Regions from separate parts of the Pseudacidovorax sp. 1753 genome, predicted to be linked through region 1. Evidence: predicted binding sites of a transcription regulator. Region 1 holds the regulator's gene; each other region holds the start of a gene.

What was found. Region 1 encodes FNR, which switches genes on or off when oxygen is low (the NO sensors DNR and NnrR bind a similar motif). Its sites were predicted from a motif close to TTGATNNNNATCAA; they were not measured.
Region 2: a site for FNR is predicted at 1,713-1,726, ahead of ABIC63_RS17310 (3-hydroxybenzoate 6-monooxygenase). Genes of this name have one in related genera too.
Region 3: a site for FNR is predicted at 1,370-1,383, ahead of azu (azurin). Genes of this name have one in related genera too.
Region 4: a site for FNR is predicted at 1,365-1,378, ahead of ABIC63_RS28490 (PHA/PHB synthase family protein). Genes of this name have one in related genera too.

Annotation. Positions count from the first base shown of each region.
Region 1 covers NZ_JBEPKY010000003.1:62,646-66,852, reverse strand. Annotated here, with positions in the region: gene ABIC63_RS04590 (sulfite exporter TauE/SafE family protein) at 1-289, opposite strand, end outside; gene hemN (oxygen-independent coproporphyrinogen III oxidase) at 298-1,719, opposite strand; gene fnr (fumarate/nitrate reduction transcriptional regulator Fnr) at 1,912-2,631, shown strand; gene ABIC63_RS04575 (hypothetical protein) at 2,722-2,988, opposite strand; gene ABIC63_RS04570 (FixH family protein) at 3,089-3,385, opposite strand; gene ccoG (cytochrome c oxidase accessory protein CcoG) at 3,429-4,207, opposite strand, start outside.
Region 2 covers NZ_JBEPKY010000013.1:68,475-72,681, reverse strand. Annotated here, with positions in the region: gene ABIC63_RS17320 (acyl-CoA thioesterase) at 198-674, opposite strand; gene ABIC63_RS17315 (LysR family transcriptional regulator) at 717-1,625, opposite strand; gene ABIC63_RS17310 (3-hydroxybenzoate 6-monooxygenase) at 1,749-2,978, shown strand; gene ABIC63_RS17305 (fumarylacetoacetate hydrolase family protein) at 3,114-3,815, shown strand; gene ABIC63_RS17300 (cupin domain-containing protein) at 3,988-4,207, shown strand, end outside.
Region 3 covers NZ_JBEPKY010000015.1:21,869-26,075, forward strand. Annotated here, with positions in the region: gene ABIC63_RS19005 (GMP reductase) at 1-377, opposite strand, end outside; gene ABIC63_RS19010 (OmpW/AlkL family protein) at 600-1,262, opposite strand; gene azu (azurin) at 1,475-1,927, shown strand; gene ABIC63_RS19020 (UvrD-helicase domain-containing protein) at 1,976-4,207, shown strand, end outside.
Region 4 covers NZ_JBEPKY010000034.1:33,566-37,772, forward strand. Annotated here, with positions in the region: gene ABIC63_RS28480 (Lnb N-terminal periplasmic domain-containing protein) at 1-593, opposite strand, end outside; gene ABIC63_RS28485 (TetR/AcrR family transcriptional regulator) at 590-1,267, opposite strand; gene ABIC63_RS28490 (PHA/PHB synthase family protein) at 1,481-3,199, shown strand; gene fabI (enoyl-ACP reductase FabI) at 3,201-3,977, shown strand; gene ABIC63_RS28500 (efflux transporter outer membrane subunit) at 3,974-4,207, shown strand, end outside.

The DNA.
Region 1 (4,207 bases):
CATCCCGGAGCCATGCCAACGTGTCGAACGCCGCGGCCACGACCGCGCCGGCGGCGGCATAGCCGAGCAGCCGCCCCAGCTGAAACGCCACGGATGGCGCGGCCGGGCGATGCGCCGCAGCAAGGCCTGGCCCGGAGGCATCCACGCGCACCAGCGGCACAGCCTCGCGCTGCAAGGGACGCGGCGGCACGAGCGCAGCGCAGGCCGGCCCGCACATGACGGCGCAGTGGGGCGCGCCCGTCAGGCCCAGCAACAGGGCCGACACCGCGAGCGCACCGGAGGCGTCCATCACCCGCGTCAGATGATGCGCGAGAAGCGCGTGCGTGCCCGGTCGGCCTGCAGGTAGCGGTCGAACACCATGGCGATGGCGCGCACCACGTACCAGCCGGCCGGCGTGACCTCGAGTTCGCGCGCATCCAGGCGCACCAGCCCCTGCTCCGCCAGGGGCTGCAACGCCTGCAGCTCGGCCGCGAAGTACTGGCGGAAGTCCACCAGATTGGCGGCGCCCATGGCCTCGAAGTCGATGCGGCCCTGGCACATGATGGCCATGATGACCGCGCGGCGCACCACGTCGTCGCGGCCCAGGGCCAGGCCGCGCACCACGGGCAGTTGGCCCTGCTGCAGGCGGTCGCGGTAGTCCTCCAGCGTCTTGGCGTTCTGGCTGTAGCTGGCACCGACGCGGCCGATGGCCGAGACGCCCAGGCCGATGATGTCGCAGTCGGGCTGGGTGCTGTAGCCCTGGAAGTTGCGGTGCAGCCGGCCCTGGCGCTTTGCCACGGCCAGGGCGTCCTCCGGCACCGCGAAGTGGTCCATGCCGATGTAGACGTAGCCCGCCTCGCCGAACACGCCGATGGCGCGCGAGAGCATGTCGATCTTGGTGGGGCCGTCGGGCAGCTCCTGCGACAGGATGCGGCGCTGCGGCTTGAAGCGCTCGGGCAGATGGGCGTAGGCGTACAGGGCGATGCGGTCGGGCCGCAGCTCCACCACCTGCGCCAGCGTGCGCTCGAAGGACGTGCTGTTCTGCCGCGGCAGACCGTAGATCAGGTCAGCGTTGATCGAGGTGAAACCCAGCCGTCGTGCCGCTGCCATCAGCGCGAAGACCTCGGACGCGGGCTGGATGCGGTGCACCGCCTTCTGCACCTGCGCATCGAAGTCCTGGATGCCGAAGCTCAGGCGGTTGAAGCCCAGCGCCGCCAGGTGCGCAAGCCGGGCCTCATCGACCGTGCGCGGGTCGACCTCGATGGAGCATTCGGCGCCGGGCAGGAAGTCGAAGGACTCGCGCAGCGCCGTCATCAGGGTGGACAGCTCCTCGTCGCTGAAGAAGGTGGGCGTGCCCCCACCCAGGTGCAGCTGGCTCACCGGCTCGCCCCGGCCGAGTTCGGCCACCTGCAGCCGCAGCTCGCACAACAGGTCCTGCAGGTATTCGGCTGCGCGCTCGTGGTGGCGCGTGATGATCTTGTTGCAGGCGCAGTAGTAGCAGAGCGACTCGCAGAACGGGATGTGCACGTACAGCGACAGCGGCAGCGCACGGGCGCCGGCCGCTTCGCGGCGCTGGACCAGGGCCTGGGCATACTCAGCGGGGCCGAAGGCCTCCACGAAGCGGTCGGCGGTCGGGTAGGAGGTGTAGCGCGGGCCCGGCACGTCGAAACGGCGCAGCAGCGACGTCGACAGCACCGCGGGCTCGGCCGCGCAGGAGGACGGGATGGGCAGGGAACTCATCGCAGCAGGAGGGCACAGCAGCGCCAGGGTTGTTGCCTCTAATGTGCGTTCGAAGCCATGATCGGCGCTTGATCCACATCAAACAGAAAGTTGATCGCTGTCGGAGAATGACTGACACGGGAGCTTTCGGACGCCACAGACCCCACGAGCGAGGCGTCGGGCCGTCCCCCACCCTACAGAGTCGGACACACCATGACCCCAGAATCCATCAAAGTCGCTTGTTCCAACTGCAACCTGCGCGAGTTGTGCATGCCCGTGGGCCTGTCGCCGGAGGAACTGCAGCGACTGGATTCGCTGGTCGCCACGCGCCGCAAGGTGCGCCGCAAGGAACTGCTGTTCCACAACGGCGAGCAGTTCGTCTCGCTCTACGCCATCCGCACCGGCGTGTTCAAGACCCGCATCACCTCGGAGGACGGCCGCGACCAGGTCACCGGCTTCCAGATGGCCGGCGAGATCATCGGCCTGGACGGCATCGTCAACGACCGCCACAGCTGCGACGCCGTGGCGCTGGAGGATTCCGAGGTCTGCGTGATGCCCTTCGACCGCATCGAGGAACTGTCGCGCGAGGTGTCGGCGCTGCAGCGCCATGTGCACCAGATCATGAGCCGCGAGATCGTGCGCGAGCACGGCGTGATGCTGCTGCTGGGCAGCATGCGCGCCGAGGAGCGCCTGGCCGCCTTCCTGCTGAACCTGGTGCAGCGCCTGCATGCGCGCGGCTTCTCGGCCTCCGAGCTGGTGCTGCGCATGACCCGCGAGGAAATCGGCAGCTACCTGGGCCTCAAGCTCGAGACGGTGAGCCGCACCCTGTCCAAGTTCGTCGACGACGGCATCGTGGAGGTGAACCAGCGGCATGTGCGCATCCTCGATGCGGAGGCGCTACGGCGGATGGTGAACCCCACGGTCTGCGCCTGAGGCGCGAACGGCGGCCGGCTCGCGCAAGTCGACCGCCGCATCGGCAGACGAGAGGGACGCCACGGCGTCCCTTTTTCATTGCTGGGATCTTCAGGCCGGCCCGCCCGGCCCCGGCTGCGCATTGACCTGGGCCGGCGTGCGCATCAGCAGTGCCGTGGTCGCGCTGCACACCATGGTCACGACCCAGAAGCCGAAAAAGCCCAGCGCGTAGATGGCCTGCCGCGGCATCTCCAGCACATGGCCGAACCAGCGCAATTCCGCCGGATCGACGAAGCCGAAGACCAGGAACTCCATCAGGCAGGCGGCCAGGAAGGCCGGCCAGGCGATGGCCATCAGGCAGTGGGGCTGGCGCAGCATGCGGGAGGTCTCCGTCTTCTGGGTTGCGGGGCGCCGACGACCCCGCCGCAGCGGGGCATGTTTGGCCGCGGAAGGCCGTGCCGGTGAGCGACGCGCCATGTCAAGGCTGCGCGGGAGGCAGGTTCCGTGCGGGCGTGGTGACGTGGTTGCGGGCCTGCTGCGCCGGCGTCAGCGCACGCTGGGCCTCCAGGGTGCGGTTGATCTCGATGCCCCGGCGGTAGTAGTCCGCCTCGATCACCGGATCGGGGCTGTGCACCGCCAGCCACAGCGTGGCAAAGCCGGCCACCACCACCATCGCCGGACCGCCCACCACCATCCACATCAGCGGATGGCGCCACCAGGGACCGCTGGAGGGCTCGACCAGGGAGGCGGAAGCAAGCGTCGTCGGGTTCGTCATGGGGTCCTCGTCGTGATGGATGCGAAGTCGATGCGTCGGGCAGTCAGCGCGGCACCAGGAAGGCGGCCTTCTCGGCCACATGGGCGCCGCCGCCCTCCTCGCCCACCTCGATGCGCACGCTGTGCGAACCGGGGGCGGCACTGCCGTAGGGAATGCTCAGCCGCACGGCCACCCAGCGGGCCTCGGCCGGACCGACCTCCACCGGCGTGTCGGGCGAGACGGCGATGCCCTCCAGCCCCTGTGCCGCGAGCCGGTACTTCTGCGGCCGCTCGGTGGCATTCATGATCTGCAGGCGGTAGACGTTCTCCAGCCGGCCACCTTCGGCGATGCGGGCCAGCGAGGCGCGGTCGCGCACCACGTCTACCTTCAATGGCGTGCGGGCCACCAGGCTCACCAGCATGCCCACCACCAGCAGCATGAGCACCGAGGCGTAGATGAGCACGCGCGGCCGCAGCACGCGGCGCCACAGCTGCGCGCGGCTCCAGTGGCCGGCCATGCCGTTGACCGTGTCGTAGCGGATGAGGCCCTTCGGGTAGTTCATCTTCTCCATCACGGTGTTGCAGGCGTCCACGCACTGGCCGCAACCGATGCATTCGTACTGCAGGCCCTGGCGGATGTCGATGCCCGTGGGGCAGACCTGCACGCACAGGTCGCAGTCGATGCACTCGCCCAGGCCGCGGGCCTTGTAGTCCACGCTGCGACCCCGCGGCGCCCGCGGCTCGCCGCGGCCAGGGTCGTAGGTGACGATCAGCGTGTCGCGGTCGAACATGGCGCTCTGGAAGCGCGCATAGGGGCACATGTACTTGCACACCTGCTCGCGCA
Region 2 (4,207 bases), on a different contig from region 1:
GTAGTTGTTTTTAAATGGATTTTTGAAGCCTTCCGGTGCGCCGCCAGGGCGCTGCCGGACTGCATGCGGCGAGCGCGTCCGGCGCGCCGGACGCGGGGTTTCGGGAAAACCCTAGGACCTGGAAGCCAAGCCCGGCTTCGACGAGCTCAGCCCGAGCGGGCAGGGGTGAGTCGACGCGCCGCGACCCTGGCGGTCGCTCAATCCGCCGCGCCGCTCAGGCTGGGCGGCGGCGCATCGGCCACCTTGCGGGCGGCGTCCAGGTGGGCGCGGGCGCGCTCGGCCAGGGCGATCTCGCCGGGGGTCTGGGGTTTGTAGGCGTCCACGGGCAGCGGCCGGCCGTGCGAATCGACCGCCACGAAGACGATCAGGCATTCGGTGGTTCGGACCATCTTGCCGCCCTTCAAGTCGCCGCTGCGCACCTCGACCGAGATGTTCATGCTGGTGGTGCCGGTGTAGGCCATGCGGGCCTCCACCTCGACCAGGTCGCCGATCATGATCGGACGGTGGAAGCGGATGCTGCCGATGAACACGGTGACGCAGTAGTTGTGCGACCAGCCGGTGGCGCAGGCATAGCCGGCCTCGTCGATCCACTTCATGACGGTGCCGCCGTGGACCTTGCCGCCGAAGTTGACGGTGCTGGGTTCGGCCAGGAAGCGCAGGACGATGGAGGACATGGCGGCGAGTCTCGCAAGTGACAGTGGGGTGGGAGCGGCGGATTATCCGGGCGCCGCGCCGCCGCCGAACAGCTGCGCCATCGTCCGCCGCAGCCAGGCGTTGCCATCGTCGGCATGGAAGCGCGCATGCCAGTGCTGCTTGACCGCATAGGCCGGCAGCGCGAAGGGCGGCTCGATGATGCGCACCGGCTCCTGCGTGGCCAGGATCTGGCCCAGCACGCGCGGCACGATCACCACCAGTTCGGTCTGCGCCACGATGCGCGCCACGCCCAGGAAGCTGGACAGCCGCACCGCCACCTTGCGCTCGATGCCGGCGCGGGCGATGGTCTTGTCGACGATGGCATGGCCGGTGCCCGAGGAGGCGATCAGGGCGTGCGACTCGGCGGCGAAGCCCTTGCGCGTGAGCCGCGCGCCAATGCGCGGGTGGTCTTTCGCGACCAGGCAGACGAAGTTCTGGCGGAACAGCGTCTGGCCGTAGAAGCCGGCCTCCAGCTGCGGCATGAAGCCCACGGCCAGGTCGACCTCGCCATCCTCCAGCCGGCGCGCGCTGGCGGCCGAGACGATCTCGGTCTCCACCTGCACGCCCGGGGCCTCGCGGCCCAGGTGGTCCAGCAGGCGCGGCAGCAGCACCACCTCGCTGATGTCCGTGAGGCAGATGCGGAAGCGCCGCTGCGCCGTGGCCGGGTCGAAGGCCTCGCGGCTGGCGCGGGCCCGCTCGATCTGCGCCAGCGCCTCGCGCAGGGCGGGCTGGATCTTCTGCGCATGCGGCGTGGGCTGCATGCCCAGCGCCGTGCGCTCGAACAGGCGGTCGTCGAAATGCGCGCGCAGCTTGTTGAGCGCCGTGCTGGCCGCCGCCTGCGCCATGCCCAGGCGCTCGGCCGCCTTGGAGACGCTGGCGGTCTGCCAGACCTCGTCGAACACCCTGAGCCATTCCAGGTCCAGCTTGGACATGCGCGCACCCCACTATCGAAAAACGCGATGCCGAGTATCAGCCACAGTGCTTGAGGCAATAGTGGGGCCTGCGAACAATCCACGCCATTGACAGGCATCAATGCAGAACAGCCGGAGACAGGCATGGCATCACTCGCAGCATCCCCACGCGCATCCACTTCTTCCTCCCCCCTGCCGGTGCTGGTGGCCGGTGGCGGCATCGGCGGCATCGCCGCCGCGCTGGCCCTCGTGCGCCGTGGCTTCGACGTGATGGTGCTGGAGCAGGCCGCGCAGCTGGGCGAGATCGGTGCCGGCATCCAGCTGGGGCCCAATGCCTTCGCGGCCTTCGACGCGCTGGGCATTGGCGAGATCGCCCGCGCCCGCGCCGTCTACACCGACGAGATGGTGATGCACGACGCGCTGGACGAGACGCTGGTGGGCCGCATCCCCACCGGCGAGGCCTTCCGGCAGCGCTTCGGCAACCCCTATGCCGTGATCCACCGCGCCGACGTGCACGGCTCGCTGCTCGAAGGCGCCCATGCCACCGGCCGGGTGGAGATCGCCACCGCCACGCAGGTGCAGCGCATTGCGCAGGACGATGAGGGCGTGACCGTGGTCAGCAGCGATGGCCGCAGCTTCCGTGGCTGCGCGCTGATCGGCGCGGACGGCGTGAAGTCGGCGGTGCGGCGGCAATATGTGGGCGACGACGCGCGCGTGTCGGGCCACGTGGTCTACCGCGCCGTGGTGGACCGCGCCGACTTTCCGCCCGACCTGCAATGGAATGCCGCCAGCATCTGGGTGGGGCCCAACTGCCACCTGGTGCACTACCCGCTGCGCGGCGGCGAGCAGTACAACGTGGTCGTCACCTTCCACAGCCGCGAGCAGGAGGAGTGGAGCGTGCGCGAGGGCAGCCGCGAAGAGGTGCAGAGCTACTTCGAGGGCATCTGCGCCCGCGCCCGCCAGCTGATCGACCTGCCCAAGGACTGGAAGCGCTGGGCCACCGCGGACCGCGAGCCCATCGGGCAGTGGGTCTTCGGTCGGGCAGCGCTGCTGGGCGACGCCGCCCATCCCACGCTGCAGTACCTGGCCCAGGGCGCCTGCATGGCCATGGAAGACGCCGTGACGCTGGGCGAGGCCCTGCGCGTGCACGACAACCAGTGGGACAAGGCCTTGGCGCTCTACCAGCGCTCTCGCGTGGCGCGCACGGCCCGCGTGGTGCTGTCGGCGCGCGAGATGGGGCGCATCTTCCACGCCAAGGGTGTGGAGCGCCTGGTGCGCAACGACCTGTGGAAGGGCCGCACGCCGGAGCGCTTCTATGACGCGATGGAGTGGCTGTACGGATGGACCGAAGGCAACTGCTTGGCCACCGGCTGACACCCTGCCGCCCGCCTCGTTCGCATCACATTCATCGAAACATCACCCTGCCCGTTGGCGCTCAATCACCCCCAACCGTTCGCGCTGAGCCTGTCGAAGCGCCGACCCCGACCCATCCTGTCATCCCCTCACGCCATGACCGACTACCTCTGGACCCCACCCCCCGTCGCCTCCCTGCCCGTGCGTGGCGACAGCCGACGCCTGCCGGTGAACCGCCTCTTCTTCGTCGGCCGCAACTACCACGCCCATGCGGTGGAGATGGGCCGCCCCGTCGACAAGTCGGTGGAGCAGCCCTTCTACTTCACCAAGGCGCCTTCCACGCTGGTCGAATCCGGCGCCACCGTGGCCTACCCGCCCGGCACGCAGAACTTCCACTTCGAGATGGAGCTGGTGGTGGTCATCGGCGCCGCGGGCTTCCGCGTGGCACGCGAAGACGCCGGCCGCCTTGTCTACGGCTATGCCTGCGGCCTGGACATGACCCGCCGCGACCTGCAGCTGGTGGCCCGCGACAAGGGCCGGCCCTGGGACCTGGGCAAGGATGTGGAGCAGTCCTCCGTCTGCTCCGAGGTCGTGCCCATGGCCGGTACCGTGCTGTCGCAGGGCGAGATCGCGCTGCAGGTCAACGGCGAGACCAAGCAGAAGTCCGACCTCGACAAGCTGATCTGGAACATCCCCGAGCTGATCGAAGACCTGTCGAAGTACTACCACCTGCAGCCCGGCGACCTGATCTACACCGGCACGCCCGAAGGTGTGGGTCCGGTCCAGAGCGGCGACCGCATCACGGGCCACGTGCAGGGCGTGGGCGAGATCGCCCTGGCCATCGGCCCCGCGGCATGATGGCGGCCGGCGCGACTGCAGCATGCGCATGGCCCCCGCTCCTCTCCCCTTTGGGGAGAGGCTGGGTGAGGGGCCGCGGACCTCTCACGCGCTGCAGCTGCACCATCGCCGCGGGCCCTCACCCCCGCCCTCTCCCAGCGGGAGAGGGTGCCCCCACCAGGAGACGCTTCATATGGCTGCCGTGATCGACACCCTTCCCTCCCCCGTGCGGCTGCAGGCCGTGGCCGCGCCCGGCCAGCCCGAGCCCACGCCCGCCCTGAGCCAGCTCTACCACGGCTTCGAGGAAGAGCTGCTGGTGCCGCTGTGGACGCAGATCGGCAGCCTGATGCCGCCGCATCCGCGCAGCAAGGCGGCGCCGCACCTGTGGCGCTGGGAGCGGCTCAAGCAGCTCG
Region 3 (4,207 bases), on a different contig from region 1:
TGCACGCTGTCGGCATGACCGTGGGCGATATCGATGGTCACGTAGTCGGGCACCAGGCCCTCGGCGGCCATGGCGTCCACGGTGCGGTAGTCGGCGTCCTTGACGCCCAGCGAGATCGAGGCGAAGGCACCCTGCAACTTCATCCGGCGCGTGAAGGCCAGGTTGTCGAGGTCGAAGCGGTGCATCACGTAGAAGTAGCCGTTCTGTGCGAGCCACAGGCAGCGTGCCTCGTCGATGACCGTCTTCATGTTGGCGGGCACCACCGGCAGCTGGAAGCGGCGGCTGCCGAGTTGCACGGTGGTGTCGCATTCCGCGCGGCTCTCCACGCGGCACTTGCGCGGCAAGAGCAGAACGTTGTCGTAGTCGAAGATTTGCATGGCAGTCCAGGCTCCGGGAATCGTGGGTGAACGAAAAGATGAGCGCTTGGCCTGGCCGGTCCTCCTGTGCCGCCATTGCAGGAAAAGCAGGGCACAAAAAAACCGGGCGCAAGAAACTTGGGCCCGGTGATTGAGTGTAGGCGCGCCCCGCAAAGGGCGGCCTATGGGTTTGCGTATAGCCTCTATAGAGGCAAGGTTGTGAGGCGTTGCGGCGGGGCGGGTTCAGAAGCGGTAGCCGATGCCCACGCCCACCAGCCAGGGGTCGATCTTGACCTTCGAGACGGTCTGCCAGCCCAGACGGACGTCGGAGTCGATCTTCACCTTCTTCACGTCGAAGTTCAGGAACCACTGCGGCGCGATCTTGATGTCCACGCCCGCACCCAGCGCCAGGCCGACGCTGCTCTTGTCGAGCGACAGGCTGCCCACGGTCGGCACGGCCAGGTTCACCGAGCTGATGCGGGTGTAGTTGAGGCCCACGCCCGCGTAGGGGCGGAAGGTGCCCTCGGGCAGGAAGTGGTACTGCAGCATCAGCGTGGGCGGCAGGTGCTTGAAGCTGCCGATGTCCACGGGGCCGCCCAGGGCGCTCTGCTGGACGGTCACGCGCTGCTTCTGCGGCACGGTGAGCACCAGCTCGGCGGCGATGTTGGGCGTGAAGAAGTAGGTCACGTCCAGCTCGGGGATGGTCTTGTCGTTGACGTGGATGGCGTCGGCCGGCACGAGCAGCGAGGGGATGGCGCTGGACTTGTTGGCCGGGTCGAGCCGCACGGCACGTGCACGCACGAGCCAGTTGCCTTCGGGCGTCGGGGTGCTCTGGGCAAAGGCGCCGCCGCTCAGCAGCGCGGCAAGGAGGAGGGTGGTGCCCCGGAGGGCGAACAGTCTGGACATACGCTGTGCTCTGGTTGTGAATGCCAGGTCAGTGTCTGCAAGGGATTCGGGGCCGGTGTTGACGCGGCGCAAGCCGGCGGGGCCATGCGAAGGCCACTGCCGGTTGCTTGATCCATGTCATGCGGATGCTGTGGTGCGCTTCGCACAATGCCTCTGCGGTTCGCGAAGGCGCGGCCGCATCCCGACTTCAACCGCATCCCGAAAGACTCTCCATGTCGTCCCGCTTCATCGTTGCCGCAGCCCTGCTGGCCGCTGTCTCCACGCCCCTTTATGCCGCCGATTGCAGTGTGCAGATCGAAGGCAACGACGCCATGCAATTCAACAAGAGCAGCATCGAAGTGCCCAAGGCCTGCAAGAGCTTCACCGTGCAACTCAAGCATGCCGGCAAGATGCCCAAGGCCGCAATGGGCCACAACTGGGTGCTGGCCAAGACCGCCGACGTGCAGGCCGTGGCCAACGACGGCATCGCGGCCGGCCTGGACAAGCAGTACGTCAAGCCCGGCGACGCCCGCGTGATCGCCCACACCAAGGTCGTGGGCGGTGGCGAGAGCGACTCGGTGGCCGTGGACGTGAGCAAGCTCAAGGTGGGTGAGAGCTACACCTTCTTCTGCTCCTTCCCGGGTCATTCCGGCGTCATGAAGGGCAGCTTCGCGCTGGCCAAGTAAGCAGCCCTGCGCGGGGCCGGCGCAGGCCCCGCTTCCTACAATCGGGGGATGTCCTTTCCTGGCCCCCACGCCGAGCCGACGGCGGCCGACTCCCCCCTTCTTGCCAACCTCAACGACGAGCAGCGCGCGGCCGTCACGGTGCCCGAGGGGCATTCGCTCATCCTGGCGGGCGCAGGCTCCGGCAAGACGCGCGTGCTCACCACGCGCATCGCCTGGCTGATCTCCACCGGCCAGGTCTCGCCCGGCGGCGTGCTGGCCGTCACCTTCACCAACAAGGCCGCTAAGGAGATGATGACGCGCCTGACGGCGCTGCTGCCCGTCAATGTGCGCGGCATGTGGATCGGCACCTTCCACGGCCTGTGCAACCGCTTCCTGCGTGCGCACTGGAAGCTGGCCAACCTGCCGCAGAGCTTCCAGATCCTGGATACGCAGGACCAGCTCTCGGCCATCAAGCGGCTGATGAAGCAGTTCAACGTCGACGACGAACGCTTTCCGGCCAAGCAGACGCAGTGGTTCATCGCCGGTGCCAAGGAAGACGGCCTGCGCCCCGGCGACATGCAGGCCCGCGGCGAGGACGACCGCAAGAAGATCGAGCTGTATGCGCTGTACGAAGAGCAGTGCCAGCGCGAAGGTGTGGTCGACTTCGGCGAGCTGATGCTGCGCAGCTACGAGCTGCTGCGCGACAACGATGCCGTCCGCGAGCACTACCAGCGGCGCTTTCGCCACATCCTGATCGACGAGTTCCAGGACACCAACCGCCTGCAGTACGCCTGGATCAAGATGCTGGCCGGCCACACCGATGCGCTGGGCCACTTCACCTCGGGCGGCAACAGCGTGCTGGCCGTGGGCGACGACGACCAGAGCATCTATGCCTTCCGCGGCGCGCGCGTGGGCAACATGAGCGACTTCGTGCGCGAGTTCGACGTGCAGCACCAGATCAAGCTGGAGCGCAACTACCGCAGCTTCAGCAACATCCTGGACTCGGCCAACGCCCTCATCAGCCACAACAAGAAGCGCCTGGGCAAGAACCTGCGCACCGACCAGGGCCCCGGCGAGCCCGTGCGCGTCTACGAGGCATCCAGCGACTTCGCCGAGGCCCAGTGGATGGTCGAGGAGATGCGCCAGCTGGTGCGCGACGATGTCGAACGCAAGGAGATCGCCGTGCTCTACCGCAGCAATGCGCAGAGCCGGGTGATCGAGACGGCGCTGTTCAACGCAGGGATGCCCTACCGCGTGTACGGCGGCCTGCGCTTCTTCGAGCGGGCGGAGATCAAGCATGTGCTGGCCTACCTGCGCCTGCTGGAGAACGCGGACGATGACACGAGCTTTCTGCGGGTCGTGAACTTTCCGCCCCGCGGCATCGGCGCGCGCAGCATCGAGCAATTGCAGGACGCGGCGCGCAGCCGCGGCGTGTCGCTGGCCAAGGGCGTGGAAGGCCTGCCGGGCAAGGCGGGCGCCAACCTGGGCGCCTTCGTGGCCAAGGTCGACGTCATGCGCGAGCAGACGCAGGGCCTGTCGCTCAAGGAGATCGTCGAGGTGGTGCTGGATGCCAGCGGCCTGGTCGAGCACTACAAGGCCGACCGTGAGGGCGAGGACCGGCTGGAGAACCTGGAGGAACTGGTCAATGCCGCCGAGGCCTTCGTCACGCAGGAGGGTTTCGGCCGCGATGCCGTGGCCCTGCCGGTCGACGAACTGCGCCAGAGCGTCGTCAGCCAGGGCCTGGACCCCAACCTGCCGGTCCTGGACGATCCGCTGGCGCCCGACGCCGACACGGGCGAGACGCTGAGCCCGCTGGCCGCCTTCCTCACGCACGCCGCGCTGGAGTCGGGTGACAACCAGGCCCAGGCCGGCCAGGACGCCGTGCAGTTGATGACGGTGCATGCGGCCAAGGGCCTGGAATTCGACTGCGTGTTCATCACCGGCATGGAAGAGGGCCTGTTCCCGCACGAGAACTCGCTGAGCGATTTCGAGGGCCTGGAAGAGGAGCGTCGCCTGATGTACGTGGCCATCACGCGCGCGCGGCGCCGGCTGTACCTCAGCCATTCGCAGACCCGGCTGCTGCACGGCCAGACCCGCTACAACCTGCGCAGCCGCTTCTTCGACGAGTTGCCGGAAGAGGCGCTCAAGTGGCTCACGCCCAAGCAGTCCGGCTTCGGGCAGTTCGGCGGCAGCGGCGCAGGCGGTGGCTCGCGCGGCAGCAGTGGTGGCTTCGGCGGCTTCTCGTCGTCGGGCTACAGCGGTGGCTACGCCAGCAGCAGCCCGGCCCCCGCCACGGTGCCC
Region 4 (4,207 bases), on a different contig from region 1:
AGTTCGAACTGCTTGAAGAAGCCGGCCACGGCCGAGAAGGATTCGCCGCGCTCCTTGCGGATCTCGACCGAGTACACGAGGTAGCGCGTGCCGCCCTGCCCGTCGTCGAAGCCGAAGGAGACCAGCGTGTGCGCGATGGCCGGACCCATCCAGTACGACAGGGCCATGTCCACGCTTCGCAGGCGGTCGAGGTCGTACTGCCGCGTCTCCCAGCGCACGGTGTAGTCGTCGTCGCTGCGCCACTCGAAGTTGCGCACGTTGCGCAAGGTGACGATGGAGCCGGCCACCGAGGGCTCGATGTGCCGGGCCACATCGTCGGCCCAGTCGCGCGTGTCCGAAGGCGCGATGCGGCCCCACCACACCAGCAGCAGCGCGAAGGCGAGGACATAGGCGGCCAGCGCACGGCCATGGAAGGGCCGCCACGGCCGCCCGATGACCCCGAGCGCGGCCAGGCCCCAGGCCGCCGCGGCCGCGATGCGCCCGCCTTCGGGCAGCGGCAGCCGGTAGTACAGCGCCAGCGCCGCCCACAGGCCCGTGCCCAGCAACACCAGCACGAGCAGGCCCCGGCCCATGCCGATCAACAGTCGCCTCATGGCGACAGCGCCTCACGCAGAAGGGCGATGTGGCTGCGCCGCTGCTGCTCCAGCGTGACGGGTGCGCCCCCGCCCTGTCCGTGCATCAGCTGCCACAGCACGACCTGCGCGATGGGCGCCATCAGCAGCCAGGGCGAGGCCGTAAGCACGCCCTGACCCAGGCTGCCCTGGCGCACGGCGCGGCGCACCAGGCGCTCGACGGCGGAGGCGAAGGGGTCGAGCACGGCGCGCTGCCAGCGCTCCACCAGCGCCTGCACCTGGCGGCCATCGGCCACCACCAGGCGCAGCGTCATGGCCGTCTCGGGCCGCGCTAGGAGGCGGTACACCGGGTCGATCACGCGCTCCACCAGCAGGTCGACGGTGACCATCTGCCCCGGCGCGAGTGCCGCCTCGTCCAGGCCGGCCGGCATGGTGAGCGAGCGGTCGATCAGTGCTTCGAAGATCTCTTCCTTGCTGTCGAAGTGCGCATAGACGCCGCCCTTGGACAGGCCCGCCCGCAGCGCGATGTCGTCGATGCGCGAGGCCGCGAAGCCCTTTTCGTGGAACACCGACAGCGCCGCGTCGAGGATCTGCGCCATGCGCAGCGGCGGCGACAGGCGCTGGCGCGACGGCCTGCCGCCGGGCAGGCCCTCGGCGAAGGTCGGAGGCGGAAGATCGGCGGTCGATGCGGTCATGGGTGTGGCAAGTGACAGAGGCGTGGCGGCAGCGCCGGGCGGCGATTATGGATGGCTCGCGCCGCTAACGACTCATGAGTCGTTAGACATCGGTCCGTTGACATGGATCAATGGGCGCAGACCGGCCGGCTCCTACAGTTTTTTCCAGGCGGCGCCCCCCGGCGCCGCACCGCTTCCCGCCCGTCCCGCCGGGCACCTTCACGCCCTGCCGCCATGCCCGCCCCTTCTCCAATCCCCGTGCCGGCCGCCGATGCCCAGGCCGCCGCCCTCGACATGCAGGCGCGCGCCACCGTGGCCCGCCTGACCGGTGCGCTGTCGCCCATGGCCGGGGTGCTGGCCGCCTTCGACTGGGCCGCGCACCTGGCGGCCTCCCCGGGCAAGCAACTGGCGCTGGGCCAGTTGGCGGTGCAGCAGGCCCAGGCCCTGACCCGGGAATGGGCGCCGGCCACACCCGACGCCTTCGCCGCGCCCGACCGGCGCTTTCGCGCGCCGGCCTGGCAGCACGCGCCCTTCAAGGCCTGGCAGCAGGCCTTCCTGGCCAGCCAGCAATGGTGGGACGCGGCCACGCACGGCGTGCTCGGCGTGGAGCGGCACCACGAGGACCTGGTCGCCTTCAGCGCCCGCCAGTGGCTGGACCTGCTCTCGCCCGGCAACCTGCCCTGGGCCAATCCCGAGGTGATCGAGGCCACGCTGCGCGAAGGCGGTGCCAACCTGCTGCGCGGCCTGCACAACTGGATGGAAGACGCGGGCCGACAAGCGTCCGGCGCTGCCCCGGCCGGCACCGAGCAGTTCCGCGTCGGGCACGAGGTGGCCATCACGCCCGGCAAGGTGGTGCTGCGCAATGCGCTGATCGAGCTGATCCAGTACGCACCCGCCACGCCCACCGTGCACCCGGAACCGGTGCTGCTGGTGCCGGCGTGGATCATGAAGTACTACATCCTCGACCTCACGCCCGAGGAATCGCTGGTGCGCTACCTGGTGTCGCAGGGCCACACCGTGTTCTGCATCTCCTGGAAGAACCCCGGCGAGGCCGAGCGCGACCGGGGCATGGACGACTACCTGCAGCTCGGCCTGCATGCAGCGCTCGACGCGGTGCAGGCCCTGTGCCCGCGCCGCAAGGTGCATGCCGCCGGCTACTGCCTGGGTGGCACGCTGCTGGCCATCGGCGCGGCGGCCATGGCGCGCGATGGCGACGACCGGCTGGCCAGCACCACCTACTTCGCGGCGCAGACCGACTTCTCCGAGCCCGGCGAACTGGGCCTGTTCATCGACGAGAGCCAGCTCAGCCTGCTGGAGGCGCAGATGCGGCAGAAGGGCTACCTTACCGCCCAGCAGATGGCCGGCGCCTTCAGCATGCTGCGCAGCTACGACATGCTGTGGTCGCGCATGGTGGGCGACTACCTGCTGGGCCACCGTGCGCCGATGAATGCGCTGATGGCCTGGAATGCCGACGCCACCCGCATGCCCGCGCGCATGCATTCCGAATACCTGCGCCGGCTCTTCCTGGACGACGACCTGAGCGAGGGGCGCTTTCCGGTGGGCGGCCGGCCGGTCAGCCTGGGCAGCCTGCGCCTGCCCACCTTCATGGTGGGCACCGTCACCGACCATGTGGCACCCTGGCGCTCGGTGCACAAGCTGCACTTCCTCTGCCCGGCGGAGATCACCTTCGCCCTCACCACCGGCGGCCACAACGCCGGCATCGTGAACCCGCCCTCGCCCGACAGCCGGCGCAGCCACCGGTTGCTCACCCGGCCGGCCGATGGCCCCTACCTGGCGCCCGACGAGTGGCTGGCCGCGGCGCCGACGCATGCGGGCTCGTGGTGGCCGGCCTGGCAGCAATGGCTGGCCGCCCACTCTGGCGCACCCGTCAAGCCGCCGCGCATGGGCACGGGCCTGGCCGATGCCCCTGGCAACTACGTCCTGGAGCGATGACATGAACGCCGATCTCTTCTCCCTTCACGGCCGCAAGGGCCTGGTGGTGGGCATTGCCAACGCGCACAGCATCGCCTGGGGCTGTGCGCAGGCCTTCCATGACGCCGGGGCCGAGCTGGCCGTGACCTGGTTCAACGACAAGGCCCAGCCCTTCGTCGAGCCGCTGGCCCAGCAGGTGCACGCCTCCATCGCGCTGCCGCTGGACGTGGAGCAGCCCGGCCAGCTCGAAGCCGTGTTCGCCGCCATCGGCCGCCAGTGGGGGCGGCTGGACTTCGTGCTGCATTCCATCGCCTTCGCGCCCAAGAGCGACCTGCACGGCCGCGTGGCCGACTGCTCGCGCGAGGGCTTCGCGCGGGCCATGGACATCTCCTGCCATTCCTTCGTGCGCATGGCCCATCTGGCCGAGCCGCTGATGCACCGCGGCGGCAGCCTGCTCACGATGAGCTATGTGGGCGCCGAGGAGGTGATTCCCGACTACGGCGTGATGGGCCCGGTCAAGGCCGCGCTGGAGAGCAGCACGCGCTACCTGGCCACCGAACTCGGGCCCAAGGGCATCCGCGTCAACGCCATCTCGCCGGGACCGCTGGCCACGCGGGCGGCGTCGGGCATTCCCAACTTCGAGGCCCTGCTCGACGACGCCCGTCGGCGCGCCCCGCTGCGCCGGCTGGTGGACATCGCGGAAGTGGGCGCCCTGGCCGCCTTCCTGGTCAGCGATGCGGCACGCGCCATCACGGGCAGCACGCTGTACGTGGATGGTGGCTACCACGTGCTCGGATGACCATGCCCCGCCCCATCGCCCCCCTGCTGCTCGTCGCACTCGTCGCGGCCGGCTGCGCACCCATGATCCCGTCCCTGGCCCTGCCAGCGTCGCCGGTGCCTGCCCGATTCCCGGACGCCGCGCCCGTGGCGGCCGTGCCCGTGACCGCGGCGGACCTGGACTGGCCGCAGGCCTTTCCCGATGCCGAGCTGCAGGCGCTGATCGCCCAGGCCCTCGCGCACAACCGCGAT